3 regions of the Microbacterium sp. MEC084 genome follow, and region 2 is predicted to be linked to each of the others. Evidence: riboswitches for the same ligand, from Rfam matches in the RefSeq annotation. Region 2 holds a riboswitch; each other region holds the start of a gene.
What was found. A riboswitch is a leader RNA that binds a small molecule or an ion and turns the genes downstream of it on or off. The one in region 2 is predicted to bind thiamine pyrophosphate.
Positions count from the first base shown of each region.

Region 1: linked by a shared signal. The riboswitch ahead of thiM (hydroxyethylthiazole kinase) and the one ahead of B5M43_RS09395 (ECF transporter S component) in region 2 are both predicted to bind thiamine pyrophosphate.
Region 3: linked by a shared signal. The riboswitch ahead of thiC (phosphomethylpyrimidine synthase ThiC) and the one ahead of B5M43_RS09395 (ECF transporter S component) in region 2 are both predicted to bind thiamine pyrophosphate.

Region 1 is NZ_MYFP02000001.1:398,951-406,321, forward strand. Features, by position in the region: gene thiD (bifunctional hydroxymethylpyrimidine kinase/phosphomethylpyrimidine kinase) at 1-226, opposite strand, end outside; gene thiE (thiamine phosphate synthase) at 226-900, opposite strand; gene thiM (hydroxyethylthiazole kinase) at 897-1,730, opposite strand; TPP riboswitch at 1,722-1,818, opposite strand; gene B5M43_RS01940 (NUDIX domain-containing protein) at 1,951-2,583, shown strand; gene nadA (quinolinate synthase NadA) at 2,927-4,270, shown strand; gene nadB (L-aspartate oxidase) at 4,272-5,858, shown strand; gene nadC (carboxylating nicotinate-nucleotide diphosphorylase) at 5,852-6,724, shown strand; gene B5M43_RS01960 (cysteine desulfurase family protein) at 6,726-7,371, shown strand, end outside.
Region 2 is NZ_MYFP02000009.1:41,329-48,699, forward strand. Features, by position in the region: gene B5M43_RS09380 (Nramp family divalent metal transporter) at 1-522, shown strand, start outside; gene B5M43_RS09385 (energy-coupling factor transporter transmembrane protein EcfT) at 651-1,439, opposite strand; gene B5M43_RS09390 (ABC transporter ATP-binding protein) at 1,436-2,932, opposite strand; gene B5M43_RS09395 (ECF transporter S component) at 2,934-3,548, opposite strand; TPP riboswitch at 3,540-3,649, opposite strand; gene B5M43_RS15345 (D-alanyl-D-alanine carboxypeptidase family protein) at 3,740-5,482, shown strand; gene B5M43_RS09405 (endonuclease domain-containing protein) at 5,597-6,430, opposite strand; gene B5M43_RS09410 (ABC transporter ATP-binding protein) at 6,625-7,371, opposite strand, start outside.
Region 3 is NZ_MYFP02000020.1:15,793-23,163, forward strand. Features, by position in the region: gene B5M43_RS12940 (NADPH-dependent F420 reductase) at 1-103, shown strand, start outside; gene B5M43_RS12945 (VOC family protein) at 106-999, shown strand; gene B5M43_RS12950 (VOC family protein) at 1,092-1,565, shown strand; gene B5M43_RS12955 (aldo/keto reductase) at 1,618-2,457, opposite strand; gene coaBC (bifunctional phosphopantothenoylcysteine decarboxylase/phosphopantothenate--cysteine ligase CoaBC) at 2,659-3,882, opposite strand; gene B5M43_RS12965 (NRDE family protein) at 4,022-4,732, shown strand; TPP riboswitch at 4,779-4,887, shown strand; gene thiC (phosphomethylpyrimidine synthase ThiC) at 4,884-6,704, shown strand; gene B5M43_RS12975 (ABC transporter substrate-binding protein) at 6,701-7,371, shown strand, end outside.

The DNA of each region.
Region 1 (7,371 bases), on a different contig from region 2:
ACGCCACCGCGTCGAGCTGGTCGCGCACGAACCCCGGCGGCGGGACGTGCACGCCGCTGACGGCGCGCGTGCTCTGCGCCGTCAGGGCGGTGAGAGCGGCCATGCCGTAGCCTCCGCTCGCCAGGATGGACTTCAGATCCGCCTGCACGCCCGCCCCGCCCGAGGGATCGGAGCCCGCGATCGAGAGCACGTTCGGGATGCGGGTCGACGCCTCGCGCCCGCGCATCAGGCGACCTCCGCCCACTCGTTCCGCAGCGACCGCGCGGCGTGGGCGGGGTCCTCGGCGGCGCACACGGCGCGCACGACGGCCAGCCCGGCCGCCCCGGCGCGCCGCGCCTCAGCGGCGTCGCCGTGCCCGACGCCGCCGATCGCCACACAGGGCAGGCCCGCGACCGCCGCGAACTCGGCGAACCCGCGCCAGCCCAGCGGCTCGGGGTGGTCGGGCTTGGTCGGCGTCGCGCGGATCGCACCGACGCCGAGGTAGTCGGCCGTGCCGGCGGGGAGCGCGCGCAGCGCCGCGAGCTCATGCGGGCGGCTCGCGCTCAGGCCCACGATCGCGCCCTCGCCGAGCAGCGCGCGCACGCGGTCGACGGGCAGATCGCTCTGGCCCACGTGCACGCCGTCGACCCGGGCGCCAGCCGCCCGCGCGGCGAGCACGACATCCACCCGGTCGTCCACCACGAGCGCGGCCCGCCCGGCCACCGCCTCGGCGGAGCGCTCGACGACGTCGAGCAGCTCCGCTCCCCCGAGCTCCTTGCCGCGCACCTGCACGATCGTCGCGCCGCCGTCGACCGCCCGGCGCACGACGTCCGCGACGGCCGCCAGATCGCGCCCGGCTCGGGAGAGGATCGTGGCGACGTCGGCGACGACGTACGTGCACAGGTCGAGCGCGCGGCTCACGCTCCGGCTCCGGCTCCGGCGAGGAGCGGCTCGCGGGCCGCGAGGGCGGCGGGCTCGACCGTGGCCAGCGCATCCAGCAGCGCGACCGCGAAGCCGCCCGGGGCCGGCGCGACGGCGGCCGCGCGCTCCGCGGCCTCCGCGTAGAGCACGTGCGCGGCGACCGCCCCCGCGAAGGCGTCGCCGCCGGCGGCCGCGACGGCCGCGCCCACGATCGCGCCGAGCGCGCATCCGGCGCCCGTGACCCGGGTGAGGAGCGGATCGCCGCCGTGGACCCGGACGACCCGGCCGCCGTCCGCGATCAGGTCCACGGGTCCGGACACGGCGACGACCGCGCCGGTGCTCCGCGCCAGCTCGCGCGCGATTCCCGCCGTCTGCTCGACGTCGTCGGCGGCGTCGACGCCGCGGCCGCGTCCGCCCGCGCCGGCGAGCGCGAGGATCTCGGACGCGTTCCCGCGGATGACCGCCGGGCCGTCGGCGAGCAGCTCGCGCGCGAAGTCCGTGCGCAGGGACAGCGCGCCCACGCCGACGGGGTCGAGCACCCACGGCGTGCCCGCGGCTCCGGCGGCCGCGACCGCCTCGCGCATGGCCTCGCGCTGCTCGGCGCGCGGCGTGCCCAGGTTCACCAGCAGCGCCGACGCGACGCGCGCGCACTCGCGCGCCTCGCCCGGGACGTCCGCCATGACCGGCGACGCCCCCGCGGCCAGCAGCGCGTTGGCGGTGAAGTTCACCACCACGGAGTTGGTGATGCACTGCACCAGCGGTGCGTCCTCGCGCAGCCGTGCCAGCACGGCTCCCGCATCCGGACCGGACGACAGATACACGTCACTCATCAGCGACATCCCTCCGCTCGTACTAACGAGATCAGGTCGATACGGGTGTGATCTCAGTCCCCCGGTGGGGACACCCCGTGCCACTGCGAGCGATCCTATCCGGGTTGCGCCTCCCGGGCGGGCGACCTCGACCGCATAGGCTCGAGGGGTGAGCAGGACGTCGGATGCGCAGGATCAGGAGCGGGGCGCGACCGCCTCGGGCGACGAGATCCGGGTGGCCGTGTCGACCGTGATCTTCTCGCTGCGCCCCGACCCGGACTCGGACCGGCTGATGATCCCGCTCGTGCGGCGCACGCGCGACCCCTTCGAGGGCATGTGGGCCCTGCCCGGCGGCTGGCTGGACGTGGACGAGGGCCTCGGCGAGGCCGCCTCGCGCACGCTCGAGGAGACCACGGCGCTCACGCCCAGCTACCTGGAGCAGCTGTACACGTTCGGCGACGTCGACCGGTCGCCGACGCGCGTCGTCTCGGTCGTGTACTGGGCGCTGCTGCGCTCCGACCTCGTGGACGCGCAGCGCTCGGTCGTCGGCGCGCCCGAGAACGTCGAGTGGTTCGACGTCGACCACCTGCCGGCGCTCGCGTTCGACCACAACCGGATCGCCGAGTACGCGCTGTGGCGCCTGCGGAACAAGGTGGGCTACAGCCGCATCGCCGCGGGCCTGCTGCCCGACGAGTTCACGCTCACAGAGCTGCGCGAGGTGTACGAGTCCGTGCTCGGCCGCCGGCTCGACCCCTCCAACTTCCGCCGCCTGCTCGAGGGCTCCGAGGCGCTCGTGCCCACCGAGTCCTTCCGCACCGGCAAGCACCGCCCCGCCCGCCTCTACCGCTACAACGCGGAAGCTGAGTCTTTCTAGAAGCGCCTCGCACGCTCGCTTTGCTCGCACGACCGTAGATGCAGGGAGTTGCTGCCGACCCTCACCCCCGGTCGTTGAGCGACGAGCGCCAGCGAGGAGTCGAAACGACGCCGAACCTCCCCAGCCGGCCGGGACGATCCGGCCACGTTTCGACTTCGGCGCTGGCGCGCCTCCGCTCAACGACCACGGGTTGGCCATCGACCGCCGTGCGAGCGAAGCGAGTCGAAACCGCGGCTCCACGCCGGGGCGTGAGCGGAAAGTGATCGAAATTGCGGTTCTGGTCAATGTGACCTAATCTGGGCGCGACAGTAAGTGTCGTTCCGACCAGAAGGCGAGGGCTCACATGGCCGCCTCTCCCCTGACCCTCGCACCGCGCCGCGCCGTCGATGCGTCCGTCGACCACGGCATCCAGGCGATCGTGGCCGGCACGGCCACGGGCAGCACGTGCTCGACGGACCTCGCGGCCACGCCCTGGACGTTCGACACTGTCCCCGGCTACGGTCCCGGCGCCTCGATGGGCGACGTGATCCCCACCGGGTCGCCGCGCCAGGGCGAGCTGCCCGCCGAGTATCGCGAGGCGTCCGAGGACGAGCTGCACGCCCGGATCCGCGCCGCGAAGGAGACCCTCGGCGACCGCGTCGTGGTGCTCGGCCACTTCTACCAGCGCGACGAGGTCGTGCGGCACGCCGACTACGTGGGCGACTCGTTCCAGCTCGCGAACGCCGCCAAGGCCCACCCCGAGGCCGAGGCGATCGTGTTCTGCGGCGTGCACTTCATGGCCGAGACCGCCGACCTGCTGTCGGGCCCGGGGCAGGCGGTCATCCTGCCGAACCTGGCGGCGGGCTGCTCGATGGCGGACATGGCCGACATCGACCAGGTCGAGGAGTGCTGGGAGCAGCTGGAGGACGTCTACGGCCCGCTCGACGAGCCCGACGCCGACGGCTTCCTGCCGGTGATCCCGGTCACCTACATGAACTCCTCGGCGGCGATCAAGGGCTTCGTGGGCCGCCACGGCGGCATCGTCTGCACATCGTCCAACGCGCGCACCGTGCTGGAGTGGGCGTTCGCGCGCGGGCGCCGCGTGCTGTTCTTCCCCGACCAGCACCTGGGACGCAACACCGCGAAGGCCATGGGCGTCCCGCTCGAGCGGATGCCGATGTGGAACCCCCATCGCCCGCTCGGCGGCTCGTCCGAGCAGGACCTGCGCGATGCGCGCGTGATCCTGTGGCACGGCTTCTGCTCGGTGCACCGGCGGTTCACGGTCGACCAGATCGACAGGGCGCGCGCCGAGCACCCCGGCGTGCGCGTCATCGTGCACCCCGAGTGTCCGATGCCCGTCGTCGACGCGGCCGACGAGGCCGGCTCGACCGACGTCATCCGGCGCGCGATCGAGAGCGCGACCGCGCCCACGACGTTCGCGATCGGCACCGAGATCAACCTGGTCCAGCGCCTCGCGGCGCAGCACCCGCAGCACACGATCTTCTGCCTCGACCCCGTGGTGTGCCCCTGCTCCACGATGTACCGGATCCACCCGGGCTATCTCGCGTGGACGCTCGAGGAGCTCGTGGCCGGCCGCGTCGTGAACCGGATCACGGTGGCGGACGAGGTCGCGGCGCCCGCGCGGGTCGCGCTGGAGCGGATGCTCGCCGCGAAGCCCGCGTCCGCGACGCCCGCCCGGACGGCCTGACATGACGCGCGCGCTGATCGTCGGCAGCGGGATCGCCGGCCTGTTCTGCGCGGTCCACGCCGCGCATCGGGGCGTCGACGTCACGCTCGTCACCAAGGGCTCCGCGGATCAGGGCTCCACGCGGCACGCCCAGGGCGGCATCGCGGGCGTCGTGATGCCCGAGGACCGCCTCGAGGACCACGTCGCCGACACGCTCGCGGCGGGCGCGGGCCTGTGCGACGAGGACGCCGTGCGCGTGCTCGTCGAGGAGGGCCCGGAGCGGATCGGCGAGCTCGCCCGCTGCGGCGTCGAGTTCGACCGCGACGCCTCCGGTCGCCTGCAGCACGGCCTGGAGGCCGCCCACTCGTTCCCGCGCATCCTGCACGCCGGCGGCGACGCCACGGGCCTCGCGATCGAGACGGCGCTGCTGCGCACCGCGCGCCGGATGGGCATCCGCATCGTCGAGCACGCGTTCCTGCTCGACCTCGTGATCGGGCGCACGGGCGCCGTGACGGGCGCGCGCGTCCGCATCGACGGCCGCGACGCGGTGCTGTCCGCCGACGCCGTGGTGCTGGCCACGGGAGGCGCGGGCATGCTGTACGCCCGCACCACCAACCCGGCCGTCGCCACGGGGGACGGCATCGCCGCGGCCCTGCGCGCGGGCGCCGCCGTGGCCGACCTGGAGTTCGTGCAGTTCCACCCGACCGTGCTGATCGCCGACGGGCCGGCCCCCGGCGATCCGTTCCTGATCTCGGAGGCCGTGCGCGGCGAGGGCGCGGTGCTGATCGACGACGACGGGCGGCGCTTCGCGTTCGATGCGCATCCGGACGGCGAGCTCGCGCCGCGCGACGTCGTCGCCCGCGCGATCGCAAACCGGATGGCGGCGCAGGGCGGCCGTCCCGTGCGCCTGGACGCCACGGCGCTCGGCGCCGACCTGCTGCGCACCCGCTTCCCCTCGATCGATGCGGCCGTGCGGGCGCGCGGCCTCGACTGGGCGTCCGAACCCATTCCGGTGACGCCCGCGGCGCACTATCTCATGGGCGGCGTGCGCACGGACCTGGAGGGTCGCACGACGCTCCGGGGGCTCTACGCGGTCGGCGAGACCGCGCGCACCGGCGTCCACGGCGCGAACCGCCTCGCGTCCAATTCGCTGCTGGAGGGCGCCGTGTTCGGGGCGCGCGCCGCGATCGCGATCGACGAGCGCGGCCGGCGGCGGTCCGGCTGGCCGGGCCCCGAGCCGACGGCGGCCGCCGCCGAACCGGTCGCCGCGGCCGCCGATGCGCCGCCGTTCACGCGCGCCGCCCTGCGCGCGCTGATGTGGGAGCACGTCGGTCTGGTCCGCGACGCGGCGGGGGTGGCGCGCGCGGGCGCGGTCGTGGCGGCGTGGCGCCGCGACGCCACGACCCCGCGCACGGTCGCCGAGCATGAGGACGCCGGCATGCTTCTCGTGGCCGCGGCGACCATCGCCGCGGCGAGCGCGCGGACCCGATCCGTCGGCGCCCACTTCCGATCCGACGAGCCGCGGCTCTCGGGCGGGGCGCATCCCCCGGTCGAGTCCCGAGCCGCCGATCCCGCCTACGACCTCACGCCGGCAGGAGCCGCATGCTGACCCCGCAGACCATCGACCGCGTCGTCGGCGCGGCGCTCGAGGAGGACGCACCCTGGGGCGACCTCACCGCGCAGGCGTTCCTTCCCGCCGAGGCGACCGCTCGGGCCGAGCTCGTCGCCCGGGAGGCCGGCGTGTTCAGCGGCGGAGCGGTCTTCGCGGCCGCCTTCCGCCTCACGGACCCGGCCATCCGGGTCGACGTGAGCGCGCGGGACGGCGAGACGTTCGACGCGGGCGCGGTGCTCGCGATCGTGAAGGGCCCGGCGCGCGCCGTCCTGACCGCCGAGCGCGTGGGGTTGAACTTCGCGCAGCGGATGTCGGGCATCGCGACCCTGACCGCGCAGTACGTCGCGGCCGTGGCGAACACCGGCGCGCGCATCGTCGACACCCGCAAGACCACCCCGGGGCTGCGGGCGTTCGAGCGGCACGCCGTGCGCTCGGGCGGCGGCTTCAACCACCGCCACTCGCTGTCGGACGCCGTGATGGCGAAGGACAACCACCTCGCCGTGCTCGCGGCGGGTGCGAAGGGCGCCGACTACGCCGCCGCCCTCACGGACGCGCTGCGCGCGGGCATCGCACGGCTCCCCCACACGACGCACGTCGAGGTCGAGGTCGACCGCCTGGAGCAGATCGAGCCCGTGCTCGCGGCGGGCGCGCACACGGTCATGCTGGACAACTTCGCGCTCGACGACCTGAGGCGCGGCGTCGACCTGATCGCGGGCCGCGCGGTCGTCGAGGCCTCGGGCGGCGTGACGCTGGACACCGTGCGCGCGATCGCCGAGACGGGCGTCGACGTGATCTCGGTCGGCGCGCTCACCCACTCCGCGCCGGCCCTGGACCTGGGCCTCGACGTCGCGATCGGCGACTGACATGCCGCACCTCGACGCCCTGTACCTGGACCACGCGGCCACCACGCCCGTGCGGCGCGAGGTGCTCGAGGCCATGGCGCCGTACCTCACGGACGAATTCGGGAACCCGTCCAGCCACCACACGGTCGGCGAGCGTGGCGCAGCCGCCCTCGACGACGCCCGCGCGCGCGTCGCCCGCGTGCTCGGCATGCGCCGCGGCGACATCGTCTTCACGTCGGGCGGGACGGAGGCCAACAACCTCGCGGTGAAGGGCGTCGCGATCGCCGCGATGCTCGACCGCGGGGCCCGCCACATCGTCACGTCCCCGATCGAGCACGAGTCGATCCTGGCCTCCGCCGAGCACCTGCGCCGCGTGCACGGCTTCCAGGTCGCGCACGTGCCCGTGGACGGCGACGGCCTGGTGGATCCGGACGCGCTGGCCGGGGCCGTCCGAGACGACACGGCGCTCGTGACGGTCGCGCTCGCGAACAACGAGGTCGGCACGGTCCAGGACCTCCCGGCGCTGCGCGCCGCCGCGCCCGGGACGGTCTTCCACACCGACGCGGTGCAGGCGGCCGGGTGGCTGCCCCTGGCCGGGCTGCCGGTGGACGCGCTCACGATCGCCGGTCACAAGCTGGGCGCCCCCAAGGGCACCGGCCTGCTGGCCG
Region 2 (7,371 bases):
GAGGTCGTCCGCGCCGCCGGCGTCGCGCTCGCGGCCGGCGACCAGGGCCTGCTCGAGCTCGACGGCGTGCTGCGGGAGCGCTACGGCGACTTCATCGGCGTCTGGTTCCTGATCGGCTTCTGGGCCGCCGGCTTCTCATCCGTGCTCGGCGTGTGGAACGGCGTCTCGCTGATGTTCGCCGACTTCATGGGCAACGTCACGGGCAAGGGATCGGACCACCCCGACTCCCGCCTGAACGGCAAGTGGTTCAAGGTCTACCTGCTGTGGCTGACCTTCCCGCCGATGCTCATGCTGTTCCTGAACCAGCCGATCTTCCTCGTCCTGCTGTACGGGTTCCTCGGCGCGCTGTTCATGCCGTTCCTCGCGATCACGCTGCTGCCGATCCTGAACACGGATCGCGTCCCGCGCGAGTACCGCAACAAGTGGTACCTGAACGTCGCGCTCGGCATCACGGCGCTGCTGTTCATCGTCCTGGGCGTCTACCAGGCGGTGCAGGCGATCACCAAGGCGTTCGGCGGCTGACGGCCGTCCTCGCCGCGCGGGCCCCGACCTCCCGTCGGGGGCCCGCGTGCGTCGGGGCATGGACGGGGCATGCCTGTCCCCGCGAAGGAGACGCCCGGGCCGGCGCGGGTGCGCGGCCTGAGCCGACCTCAGGACGGGCCGACGATGAAGTTCCACGAGCCGGTCGCGATCGCCACGGCGACCGCGGTGAGGCCGATCCCGGCGCCGGCCGCGAGCAGCAGCCACTCGCGCGCGCCCCACGGCGAGACCCGCGCCCAGGTGCGCTCCGCGTGAGCGCCGAAGCCGCGCGCCTCCATGGACGTCGCGAGCGCCGAGCCGCGCCGGATGGCGAGCACGATCAGCGCGAAGGCCATTCCCAGCACGCGGCGCAGCCGTCCGGTGTCCGCGACCCCGCGCGCGCGGCGCGCGACCTCCAGCTCCCGCCAGTCGTCGACCAGCAGCCCCACCAGGCGCAGGCCGCCCAGCGCGCCGAGGACGAACCGCGCGGGCAGCCGCGCCCGCTGCGCCAGGCCGTCGGCCAGATCCGTCGGATCGACCGTCGCGAACAGCACGACGCTCGGCAGCGCGAGCGCCAGGATGCGCAGGACGGTGGCCGCGGCGAGCGCGAGAGAGCCGTCCGAGATGCGCACGAAGAGCCAGTCCAGGTGCACCGTGCCCGACGTCTCGCCGTAGAGCGCGATGGTCACCCCGGTGAGCGGAGCCGCGATCCACACGGGCGCCGTGCGCGCCCAGAAGCGACGCCATCCGAGACCCGACATCGCCAGCAGCGGCACGGACAGGAGCAGCGCGACGGCCGCCGACACCCAGTCGATCGTGAGCACCAGCGGGGCGGCCATGAGGAGCGCGGCGCCCAGCTTCGCGACCGGGTTGACGCGGGCGAGCGGGCCGGCGGGGACCAGCGGGGTCGGAAGGATCATGTCCCGACCGCGGCCGTGAGGCTGAGGCGGCGCGCGTGCAGCGCCTCGAGCACATCGGCGTCGTGCGTGATCGCGACGACGCCCGCCCCGGGCGCCCCGTCGCGGCCGTCGCGCAGCGACGCGATGATCGCGACCAGCTCGGCCCACGTGCGCGCATCCTGGCCGAACGTCGGCTCGTCGAGCACGACCACCCTCGGACGCGTCGCCAGCATCGCGGCGACGGTCAGCCTCCGCTTCTCGCCGCCGGAGAGCGTGTGGGGGTTGGCCTCGGCGAGATGCGCGAGCCGGAGCCGCTCGAGCAGCTCGTCGACCCGCGCCGCGATCTCGCCCTCGGGCAGGCGCAGGGCGCGGGGACCGACCTCGAGCTCGCGGCGGACGGTGGTGGAGAGCAGCTGGTGATCCGGGGACTGCAGCACGGTCCCGATGCGCGTGAGCAGCTGCCGCGACGACCAGCGGATCGGCGCCTCGCCGATCCCGCCCGCGAGCGCCGGCCCGGCGACGACCCGGCCTCCCGCCGGCGGAAGCAGCCCGGCCAGCGTGCGGCCGAGCGTCGACTTGCCCGCGCCGTTCGGCCCCACGACGCCGAGGACCTCGCCGGCGCGCACGTCCACGTCGAGCGGGCCCGCCACGCGGCGGCCGCGTACGCGCGCGACCTCGAGCGCGCGTCCCGACAGCAGGACCTCGCCGGGCGCCGCGGCCGGCGGCGCCGGGTGGCGCGGCGCGATCCCGGGCACCCAGACGCCGAGCGCGGCGAGCTCGGCGCCCCGGTCGCGCAGCACGTCGGCGACCGGGCCGTCCGCGATCACGCCCGCGTCCCCCGCGCCCAGCACGATGATCCGGTCGACGATCGGCAGCCACACGTCCACGCGATGCTCCACCACGACGAGGGTCGCGCCCGTGCGGTCCAGTACGCGGCCCACGGCGTCACGCACCGCGATCGCGCCCGCGGGATCGAGGTTGGCGGTGGGCTCGTCGAGCAGCAGCAGCCCGGGGCGCATGGCGAGCGCCCCGGCGAGCGCGAGGCGCTGCTTCTGTCCGCCGGACAGCGCGGTCGTGGACCGGTCGAGCGGCACGTCGAGGCCCACGAGGTCCAGCGCCTCGCCGACGCGCGGCCAGATGTCGTGCCGCGGCACCCCGAGGTTCTCGCAGCCGAACGCGACGTCGTCGCCGACGCGGTGCAGGACGGCCTGGGTGTCGGGATCCTGCTGCACCAGCCCGGCGCGACCGCGGACCGCCGCGGGCGGGTGCCCGTCGATCGTCAGGGTGCCGGCGTGCTCGCCCTCGTCGTCGCCGCCCAGCACGCCCGCGAGAGCGTGCAGCAGCGTGGACTTCCCCGAGCCGCTCGCGCCGAGCAGCAGGACGCGTTCGCCCGCGTCGATCCGCAGGTCGATGCCGGAGGCGGCCCACGCGCGGCGGCTGGCGTAGCGCCATCCCCAGCCGCGCGCCTCGACGGCGGCCGGGGACACGGCCCCGGTCGCCGGAGAGGCCGTCACGTCAGACGCGCCTGGCGACCGCGCGCCCGGCCGCGAACCGGTTCAGCGCGCCGGTCGCCGCGAGGCCGCGGACGATCGCCCAGCCGCCGAGCCCCGCGATGACCGCGCCCGACACCGTGGTCGAGGCGATGTACACGGTCGTGAACAGCGCGTCGGCGCCCGCGTACCAGAGGACGCGGTCGTTGATGCCGGCCGCGAGGCCCGCGCCGGCGCCCGCCAGCACCGCGACCGGCAGGCGGAACGACCTGTACAGGAAGATCGCGAGGATGATCTCGGCGCCGAGGCCCTGCACGAGGCCCGACACGATCGTCAGCGCGCCCCACTGGTTGCCGACGAGCGCGGAGATGACCGCGGCGAGCAGCTCGGTGTAGAGCGCGGCGCCCGGCTTGCGGATGACGAGGCCGCCGATCACCCCGGCGATGAGCCAGGGGCCGGTGAGCAGGCCGCCCAGACCGGGCAGCAGCGGCGCGAGCAGCTCGCTCGGGCCGATGTAGGCGACGTTCCAGACGAGGAACACCACGGCGCAGGCCACGGCGATGACGCTGGCGACGACGATGTCGACGACGCGCCAGGTGAAGCGGCGGGTGCCCGGGGTGGCGGGTGCGGACGTGTTCATCTCTCTCCTCCCTGCGCCGGCATGATCCGGATCAGGTTCGACGGTCGAAGCGCGGGTCGCTTCCTCTCAGCCCGGCTCGCCGGACTCCCGTGGTGTGTGAGGGACATTCTAGGGCGATCCGGCGGGTGAGGTTCGCCGCCGGGGCCCGCGATCTCCGGCTGGCTCCCGGCATCCGCGGGTACCGTAGGCGGGTGGCAATCGACGACTCCCCCCACGACGATCTCCGCGAGGATCTCCGCGGCTCGATCGACGATGCGTCCGTCGCCACGGTGCCGGTGGCAGCGACCCCCGTCGCCGAGGCGCCGCGTCGCCCGCGCCGCGCGGTGACGGCGCACGACATCGACCCCCTGCCCGAGACGCCCGTGGTGCCCGAGCAGCCCGCGATCCGTCGCGGCATCGGCTCGCTGTTCGACCAGCGCACCGCCGATGCGCCCGTGACCGAGGCGGCCACGGCCCTGGCGGGCGCCGCGCTGACGGATGCGCCCCCGGCGGATGCTCCGACCGGGGCCGAGGCGCTGGCCGTGCCCGCACCGGAGACCCCGACGTCGCTCGAGGAGGCCGCCGGCGCCGCGGTCGAGGCGCCGCACGCAGCGGTGGCGGACGCGCCCCGCACCGACACCGCCGCTCTGGCCTGGATCGACCCGGCCACCGTCGCCCCCAAGCCCGAGGCGGCCCCCGCGCCGTCGCCCGCGTTCGACCTGGTCCCCACCCGCCGCGAGAGGCGCCCCTCCGTCGCGGCCCCGCTGATCACAGCCGGCGTCCTCGCACTCGGCTACGTGGGCGGCTGCGCCTTCTGGCCGCTCGCGAACGTCGCCCCCGCGGTCTCGGCCGCGACGGTCGACCCGGCGCCCGGTCATCCGCTCGCCGTGACCTGGCCCGCGGACGGCTCCGCCGCCGTCGGCGCCGAGGGCCTCGGCACGGTCCCGGCCTCCAGCGCCGCGCGCGCGCCCATGGCCAGCATCGCCAAGGTCGTGACCGCGCTCATGATCCTCGAGAAGGCGCCGCTCGCGGTGGGCGAGCAGGGGCCGTCCTACGCGTTCGACTACGCCGACAGCCAGGAGTACTGGCAGTACCGCGTGGCGAACGAGTCGGCGCTCGACGTGCCCGTGGACGGCACGCTCACGCAGCGGCAGCTGCTCGAGGGCATCCTGATCGGCTCGGCCAACAACTACGTGGATCGCCTGACGACGGAGCTGTGGGGCTCGAAGGACGCGTTCGCCCTCGCCGTGCCGGAGTGGCTCCAGGCGCACGGCCTGTCGGGCATCACGATGGTCGACCCGAGCGGCATCGACCCGGACAACACGGCGACCCCCGCGTCGCTGGTCACCCTCGCGAGCCTGGCGCTGGCGAACCCCGTGATCGCGGAGATCGTGGCGATGCCCGAGACGGAACTCCCGGGCGCCGGCGTGGTCGAGAACAGCAATCCGCTGATCGGGGACCCCGGCGTCGTCGGCATCAAGACCGGCACCCTGTCCGAGTGGTGGATCGAGTCGTGGAACCTGCTCACGGCCAAGGACGTCACGATCGGCCAGACCACCGTGCGGCTGTACGCCTCGGTGCTCGGCCAGCCCGACGAGGAGACCCGCGCGAGCGTCAGCCGCACGCTGCTCGAGCAGGTGGAGCAGTCCCTGCAGCCCGCCCCGACCGTCGCATCCGGCACCACCGTCGCGAACGTCACGACCGAGTGGGGCGAGCCGGTCGAGGTGGTCACGGGCGACGACGCCGAGGTCGTGCTGTGGGACCGCGGCACCCCCGAGGTCCAGTCGGACTACGAGGTCGAGGTCGGCACCGCGTCGGGCGCGGAGGTCGGCACGCTCACCGCGACTGGGCCGTTCGACTCGGCCACGGTCCCCCTGGTGCTCGAGGGCGACCTCGAGGGCCCCAGCCTGCTCTGGCGGCTCTCGCACCCGCTCGACCTGCTCGGCCTGCAGTAGCGCGCCGCCGCACGCGCCCGACCCCGCCCTGGCGCGAGGAGAAATCCCCGATCCAGGACGAATGCCCATGAGATCGGCCTCGCGCGTGGATTTCTCCTCCGCGGAGGTCGGCGTTCAACGGCGGATGCGGTGCAGCCCCTGCGCGATGGCGGTCACCACGAGGTCCTGCACCGCGGCCCAGTCGTCCATGATCTGCCAATAGCCGATCCGGATGACGTGGTAGCCCATCAGGCGCAGGCGAGCGTCGTGCTCGTTGTCGCGCAGGCGCTGAGCGTCGACGTGATGACCGCCGTCGATCTGGATCACCAGCCGGTCGCCGATGAGGAGATCGACGGGCCGCGCGGCGATGACCACCTGGCGCCGGATCGGCAGCCCCAGCCGGAGGAGGCGCAGGCGCGAGAACACGATCGACTCGGTGCCCTCATCCGCGAGCGGCCGCGCATCCGCGAGCAGCCGTCGGGCGTCGGGCGGCAGCGGCAGGCCGCGCAGCACGTCGAGGTCGACGAGGTGCCTCCGGATGGCCGCCTCCCACGCCGCAAGGCCGGCCTCGTAGGGCTGGCACGTCGCGAGGATCACCAGCGCGTTGATCAGCGAATCCTCGAGAGCGTCGGGGTCGCGCGGGATGACCGGGGTCGCCCAGTGCACGTGCGCGGTCGTCTCGCGCTGCAGCTGTCCGTTCGGGCGGATGGCGACGTGCGGTTGCGTCACGGTATCGGTCCAGAGCCCGCGCCGCTGCGCGACCGTGACGCACGAGAGCACCACGCCGACCTCGACCGCCGAGCGCCAGGCCGGGTCGACGGAGGGCAGGCACATCCAGCCGTGGCGGGGTCGCTGCACCGCGCCGCTGTGCAGCGCGCCGCGCAGCGCGTGCCGCGTGACACCGAGCCTGTGGAGCGCGGGGGTGCGCGCGATGCCTCCGAAGCGGGCGAGCGCGGTGACGGGATCCATGCGCCCATGCTGGCCACCCGGCCCGGTCCCGCGGTCGGCCTGACTCGCCAAGATGAGCAACCGGGCCATCCCTGGGCCTGTGGACGACGCCGGCCGGAGTGGTGACCGCCTCCAGCCGAGGAGGAATCCACCTGCGAGGAGCGGAGCGCCGGGTTCCGCCCTCGGAGGTGGATCTCTCTTCGGCTCAGGTCGCGTCAGGCCGTGGGCTCCTCCGGCGCGCCCGCGGCCGCGGGCACCTCGACGGCCGCGGTGTCCGTGGCCGCCTCCTGCGCCTCGACCGCGTCGAGGTCGACCGCGGCATGCTCGAACTGCGACCGGTACAGGCGCCAGTAGGCGCCCTCGCGGGCGATCAGCTCCTCGTGCGTGCCCTGCTCCACGATGTCGCCGTGCTCCATCACGAGGATGAGGTCGGCGTCGCGGATGGTCGACAGGCGGTGCGCGATCACGAACGACGTGCGGCCCTTCCGCAGCGCCGCCATGGCGTGCTGCAGCAGCTGCTCGGTGCGGGTGTCGACCGAGCTGGTGGCCTCATCCAGGATCAGCACGCTCGGCTGCGACACGAACGCGCGCGCGATCGTGATCAGCTGACGCTCGCCGGCCGACACGTTGGCCGCGTCCTCCTCGAGCACCGTGTCGTACCCGTCGGGCAGGGTGTGCACGAACCGGTCGACGTAGGTCGCCTTGGCGGCCGCGATCACCTCGTCGTCCGTGGCGCTCTGCCGGCCGTAGCGGATGTTCTCCCGGATCGTCCCCGAGAACAGCCACGGGTCCTGCAGCACCATGCCCGCCCGCGCGCGCACGTCGTGGCGGGTCATCTCGGAGATGTCCTGGCCGTCGAGCAGGATGGCCCCGCCGTCGAGCTCGTAGAACCGCATGATCAGGTTCACCAGCGTGGTCTTGCCGGCGCCGGTCGGCCCCACGATCGCCACGGTCTGACCCGG
Region 3 (7,371 bases), on a different contig from region 2:
GCTGGCGCGCGCCCGCGAGCTCGAGGCCCTCGGGTTCCTGCAGCTCACGCTCGCCGCGCGCGAGCAGATCGCCTGGACCGCCGGGTTCGCGCTGGTCCGGTGAGGATGACCGACCGGCTCGCCGCCGACACCGCGATGGGGGCGGTCACGCTGCGCGTGGCCGCTCTCGACGCGATGATCCGCTACTACACGCAGGCCGTGCCGCTGACGGTCCTGCGGCACGACGGCCCCCGCGCGGTGCTCGGGCGCGGCGGCACGCCGGTGCTGGTGCTCGAGCACGCGCCCGAGCTGCGCCACGCCGGCCCCCGCGAGGCGGGTCTGTTCCACACCGCGATCCTGTTCGAGACCCAGGAGGCCCTCGCCGCCGCGGTCCACTCGGTCTCGCGCCACGCCCCGGGCACGTTCACGGGCAGCTCGGACCACCTCGTGAGCCGGGCGTTCTACTTCACCGACCCCGAGGGCAACGGCGTCGAGCTGTACTGGGACCGCGACCGGTCGCTGTGGAGCTGGACCCACGGCCGCGTCGAGATGGACACGCTGTACCTGGACCCGAACGCCTTCCTGCGCGAGCACCTCACCGACGCCGCGATCGAGGATCCGGTGATCGGCGGTGCGCGCGTGGGTCACGTGCACCTGAGCGTCGGCGACGTCGCGACCGCACGCGAGTTCTACGTCGACCGGCTCGGGTTCGACACCACGTCGACGCTCGGCGACTCAGCGCTGTTCGTCAGCGCGGGCGGCTACCACCACCACATGGCGATGAACACGTGGCGCAGCCGCGGGGCCGGCCGGCGCCGGATGACCCTCGGCCTGGGACTCGTCGACATCGCCGTCCCGACGGCGGACGACCTCGGCGCGCTGGACGATCGGCTGCGGCACTTCGGCGTGCCGACCGCGCACGACGGACGGATGCTGTCGTTCGACGACCCGTGGGGCAACGCCGTTCGCGTGCTGCCTCCGGACGCCGCCGCCGACGCACCGCCCGCCGCCGCCCGCTGACCGGACACGCCGCGCGCAGACCCTTGCCACGCGCGGCGCGGGGCGGCGAGACTGATCGCGACCCCGCCCGCCAGACACGTCAGGAGTCCGCCGTGCCCGTGCTCAACCCGTATCTCCACTTCCACGACACCGCGCGCGAGGCGATGGAGTTCTACCAGTCGGTGTTCGGGGGCGAGCTCGAGATCGAGACGTTCGGCGAGAGCGAGATCGACCACCACCCGGACGACGCCGATCTCGTGCTGCACGCCGTGCTCGAGACGCCCGACGGCATGGTGCTGATGGCGAGCGACACCCCGCAGGGCGTGCCCTACGACGGCGCGGGCGGCCACTCGATCTCGATCAGCGGCGACGAGGAGGAGGACCTCACCGAGTGGTGGGAGGCCCTCTCGGAGGGCGGAACCATCGTGCTGCCGCTGTCCGAGCCCGACTGGGGCGGGCTGTTCGGCATGCTCACCGACCGCTTCGGCGTGAAGTGGATGATCTCGATCCTCGACGAGGAGGACTTCGAGGAGGACGAGGAGGACGACGACGAGGACTTCGAGGACCTCGAGGACGAGGAGCAGTAGCGGCCGTCGCCCGAACGGATGAGGCGCCCCCGCGGGGGCGCCTCATCCGTTCTCAGAACTCCTCGTGCGTGAGCGGGTCGCCGTCCCAGAGGCGTCCGCGCTCGAGGGCCGAGATCGCCTCGACGTGCTCGTCGTCGAGCGTGAAGTCGAACACGTCGGCGTTCTCGCGCTGGCGGTCCGGATCCGCCGACTTCGGGATGGGCGTCGAGCCGAGCTGCACGTGCCAGCGCAGCACGACCTGCGTCGGGCTCACCTGATACACCTCTGCGAGGTCGGTGATGAGCTGCTCGGTCAGCAGCTCGCTGCGCCGCGCGAGCGGGCTCCAGCTCTCGGTGCGGATGCCGTGCTCGGCGTGGAACGCGCGCAACGCGGTCTGCGGGAAGTACGGGTGCAGCTCGACCTGGTTCACGGCCGGGACGACGCCGGTCTCGTCGATCAGGCGCTGCAGCATCTCCTCGGTGAAGTTCGAGACGCCGACCGAGCGCACGAGCCCCTCGTCGCGCAGCGCGATCATGCCCTTGAACGTGTCGACGTACTTGTCGACGCTCGGGTTGGGCCAGTGGATGAGCAGCAGGTCGATGCGGCCGAGGCCGATCGTGGCGTTGGACTCGCGGCCGCTCGCGATCGCCTCGTCGTAGCCGTGGTGGCGGCCGGGGATCTTCGTGGTGACGACGATCTCGTCGCGGTCGATCCCGCTGCGGCGCACGGCCTCGCCGACCTCGTGCTCGTTGCCGTAGTTGACCGCGGTGTCCAGCACGCGGTAGCCGGTCTGGATGCCGGCCTCGATGGCCGCGATGCCCTCCTCCCCGGTCAGCTTGTAGGTGCCGAGGCCGAGCTCGGCGAACGCGGTGCCGTCGTTGAGCGTGATCCGGGGGATGTCGATGGTCGCCATGCCCCGAGCCTAACGGCGGCGAGGGGCCGCGGGCCCAGGTCGGCGACCAGCCAGCGCGCGATCGCGGTGTGGCCCGCGTCGGCGCCCTGACCCCCGTCGATCTCGGCGACCCAGTCCTCCCAGCCGCGGCCGGTGTTCGTGCGGACCGTGGCGTCGTCCACCAGCGGCTGGTGGACCCATTCGGTGCTCATGCGCACGAGCCTACTGAGCGGGCGCCGGCGCCCCGCGGACCGCCAGGATCGCGTCGAGCAGCGCGTCGGCGACCTCGCGCTTGCTGCCGCTCGCGGTCGCGACGGGCGCGTCGTCCGGGCCGATGACCGTGACCGTGTTGTCGGCGCGCTCGAAGCCCGCCTCCCAGCCGACCTCGTTGACCGCGAGCAGGTCGGCGCCCTTGCGGCGGCGCTTGCGGATGCCGCGCTCGAGCACGGTCTCGTCGGCGGTCGGCATCTCGGCCGCGAAGCCCACGACGGTCTGGCCCGGACGGCGCGCGGCCGCGAGCCCGCTGAGGATGTCGGCGTTCTCGACCAGCTCGAGCGTGGGCTTGCCGTCCTCCTTGGCCAGCTTGTGGTCGGCCACGTCGGCGACGCGATAGTCGGCCACCGCGGCGGTCATCACGATCACGTCCGCGTCGCCGGCGAGGGCGGTCATCCGCTCCCCCAGCTCGGCGGCCGTGCCGGCCCGCTCGATCCGGATGCCCGGATGCGCGACCGCGGGCGCCGCGACCGACTCGTCGACGTGCGCGGCGACCAGCGTGACCTCGGCGCCGCGATCCGCGGCGGCGAGCGCGATGGCGACACCCTGCCGGCCGCTCGACCGGTTGCCGAGGAAGCGGACGGGATCGATGGGCTCGCGCGTGCCGCCCGTCGAGACCACGAAGCGCAGGCCCGCGAGATCGCGCCGCGACTGCAGGATCCGGCCGATCTCGGCGTGGATGGCCTCGGGCTCGCTCATCCGGCCGGGGCCGACGTCGTCGCCCGTCAGCTGCCCGCTGTCGGGACCGATCATCCGGATGCCGCGCGCGGCGAGCGTCGCGATGTTCGCCTGCGTGGCCGCGTGCTGCCACATCTCGGTGTGCATCGCGGGAGCGATCAGCACGGGCGCGCGCGTGGCGAGCAGCGTCGTGCCGAGCAGGTCGCCCGCCAGGCCCGCGGCCATCTTCGCGATCGTGTTCGCCGAGGCAGGGGCGACGACCACGAGGTCGGCGTTCTGGCCGAGCGCGACGTGCCGCACCTGCGCCACGTCGTCGTGCACCGACGTCGTCACGGGGTGGCGGCTGATCGCCTCCCAGGTCGGCTGACCGACGAAGCGCAGCGCGTCGTCGGTCGGCACGACGTGCACCTCGTGCCCGTCCTTCACCAGCAGCCGCACGAGCTGCACGGTCTTGTACGCGGCGATGCCGCCGGTCACGCCCACGACGATGTTCACGCCTTCATTGTGGCTCACGCCCCTCGACGCCCCGCGGCATCACCCTGTGGTCGTCGAGCGGAGCGAAGCGGAGTCGAACGGGCTGAGCGAGCGCGGCGAGTCGAAGCCGAGGCCCGCGCGGGACCCGAGAATGGGATCCATGTGCACCGTGATCGTCCGCGTCCCGGAGTCCTCGGCGGAGCCCGTGCGCCTGCTCGCGGTGCGGGACGAGGATCCGAACCGGCCGTGGAACCCGCTCGGCGCGTGGTGGCCGGACCGGCCCGGGCTCGTGGGCGTGCAGGACCGGCTCGCGGGCGGCGCCTGGCTCGCCGCCGAGGGCGGCCGGCTGGCGGTGCTCCTGAACCGGGCGGGGTACCCCGAGGGACTGGATGCCGCCGAGCTCGAGTCGCGCGGCGGGATCGTGCTGGCCTCGGTCGCCGGGTCGTCGCCCGAGGGCGCGCCGCGCACGCTCGGGTTCAACCTGGTCGAGGTCGACGGCGCCGAGGTGCGGGTGACGTCCTGGGACGGCGCCGAGCTGCGCCGCGAGACCCTCGCCCCGGGCACGCACATGCTGGCGCACGACGGCGTCGACGACCCCGCGACCCCGCGCATCGCGGCGTGGCATGAGGCCTTCGAGCAGGCCCCGACCGACGGGGACGCCGCCTGGTGGCGCCCGTGGCTCGACGTGCTGGGCCGCACGGCCGAGCTGCCGCCGACCGATGACCGCGCGATCGTGCGCGACAACCATCCGCACGGCTACCCGACCGTGTCGCTGCTCGCGTGCGTCGCGTCGATCCAGGACGGCCGCGCGGATGTGCGCTACGCGCCGCTGGACCGTCCCGGCCTCTGGAACCCGCTCGCCTTCGACTGAGCCGCGGCCCGATTTGCGCCGACTCCCGGCGCTCGTGATACACATGTCCTGACCACACGGGGGCCTCGGAAGAGGCTGAGACCGGGCTGACACCGCCCGAGACCGTCGAACCTGATCCGGCTCGTACCGGCGTAGGAAGTGAGGACAGCCCATGGTGGCGCGCACTCTCCCGACATCCATCCCTCCCGTCGATCCCGCCGCTCCCGGCGACGCATCCGCTGAAGAGCACGGGACCGAACAGCACCCCTCCCACTCGCTCGCGTGGGTCGAGGACGCCGCGCACGGCATCCGCGTCCCCGTGACCGAGATCGCGCTCGAGGACTCACCCGACGGCACGCCCAACCCGCCGCTGCGCGTGTACCGCACGGCAGGTCCCGGCAGCGTGCCCGAGCGCGGCCTGCCGCCGCAGCGTGCCGAGTGGATCGCCGCGCGCGACGACACCGAGCCGTACGAGGCGCGCGGGCACCGGCTGAGCGACGACGGCCGCGCGGCGGTGCGCCGCGGCGCGCCCTCGCAGCGCTGGGCGGGCGCGAAGCCCGAGCCGCGCCGTGCCAAGCCGGGCCGCACCGTGACGCAGATGCACTACGCCCGCCGCGGGATCATCACCCCCGAGATGCGGTACGTGGCGCTGCGCGAGCAGTGCGACGTCGAGCTCGTGCGCAGCGAGGTCGCGGCCGGGCGGGCGATCATCCCCAGCAACATCAACCACCCCGAGTCCGAGCCGATGATCATCGGCAAGGCCTTCCTCGTGAAGATCAACGCGAACATCGGCAACTCGGCCGTGACGAGCTCGATCGCCGAGGAGGTGTCGAAGCTGCAGTGGGCGACCAAGTGGGGCGCCGACACGCTCATGGACCTGTCGACCGGCAACGACATCCACACGACGCGCGAGTGGATCATCCGGAACTCGCCGATCCCGATCGGGACGGTTCCGATCTACCAGGCGCTCGAGAAGGTCGACGGCGACGCGAGCGCGCTGACGTGGGAGATCTACCGCGACACCGTGATCGAGCAGTGCGAGCAGGGCGTCGACTACATGACCGTGCACGCCGGCGTGCTGCTGCGCTACGTGCCGCTGACGGCCGACCGCGTGACGGGCATCGTGTCGCGCGGCGGATCGATCATGGCCGGATGGTGCCTGGCGCACCACCGCGAGAACTTCCTGTACGAGCACTTCGACGAGCTGTGCGAGATCTTCGCGCAGTACGACGTCGCGTTCTCGCTGGGCGACGGCCTGCGCCCCGGATCGATCGCGGACGCGAACGACGCCGCCCAGTTCGCCGAGCTCGACACGCTCGCGGAGCTGACCCGCCGCGCGTGGGCGCACGACGTGCAGGTCATGGTCGAGGGACCCGGCCACGTGCCGCTGCACCTCGTGCGCGAGAACGTCGAGCGCCAGCAGGAGCTGTGCGACGGCGCCCCGTTCTACACGCTGGGCCCGCTGGTCACCGACATCGCGCCCGGCTACGACCACATCACGTCGGCGATCGGCGCGACCGAGATCGCCCGCTACGGCACCGCCATGCTCTGCTACGTCACCCCGAAGGAGCACCTCGGCCTGCCCGACCGCGACGACGTCAAGACCGGCGTGATCACCTACAAGATCGCGGCGCACGCCGCCGACCTCGCCAAGGGCCACCCGGGCGCGATCGCGCGCGACGACGCGCTGTCGAAGGCGCGGTTCGAGTTCCGCTGGCGCGACCAGTTCGCGCTCGGCCTCGACCCGGTCACGGCGCAGGAGTTCCACGACGAGACACTGCCGGCCGAGCCCGCCAAGACCGCGCACTTCTGCTCGATGTGCGGCCCGAAGTTCTGCTCGATGCGCATCTCGCAGGACATCCGCGACACGTACGGAGACGCCGCGGCGCAGGCCGCGGTCGCGGGCATGGCCGAGAAGAGCGCCGAGTTCGCCGCCTCCGGCGGACAGGTCTACCTTCCGGCTCCCGCGCTGCGTGCGGAGGCGGCCCGATGAGGGCGGCCGGTGCCGTCGCGCTGGCGGCGCTCGCGCTCACCCTGGCCGGATGCGCCGCGGCGCCCGCGGCGGGCGATGCCGCAGCCGGGCGGGGCGAGCCGGTGGTCGTGCGGGTCAACGACCCGGGCAACCAGGGCCCGCTGGCGGTCGCGAAGAAGACCGGCGAGCTCGCCGAGGCGTTCGCGGAGGTCGGCGCCGAGCTCGAGTGGGTCGACGGCGAGTACGCGTTCACGGCCAACGTGCCGCTGTTCAACGCGGGGCAGCTGGATGTCGCGAACGCCGCATTCGCGCCGATCGCTGGCGCGACCGCCAAGGGCCTGCCCGTGAAGATCGTGTCGGTGCAGCGCCGCGAGGTGCTGACCGAGAACGCGGGCATCGTGGCGGCCCCCGGATCCGGCATCGAGACGATCGAGGACCTGGTGGGCCGCCGTGTCGCCGTCAACGCCGGCGGCAAGGGCGAGTACCTGCTGCTCGACGCGCTCGAGCAGGTGGGGATCCCGTTCGACGCGGTGGAGCGCGTCGCGCTGCAGCCGTCGGACGGCGTCGCGGCGTTCGCGTCCGGGCAGATCGACGCGTGGAGCACGTTCAGCGACTACTTCGCGCAGGCGGCCCGCACCGGCACGGTGCTCGCGACCGAGCGCTCGCTCGACGCGGTCGACGACAACGT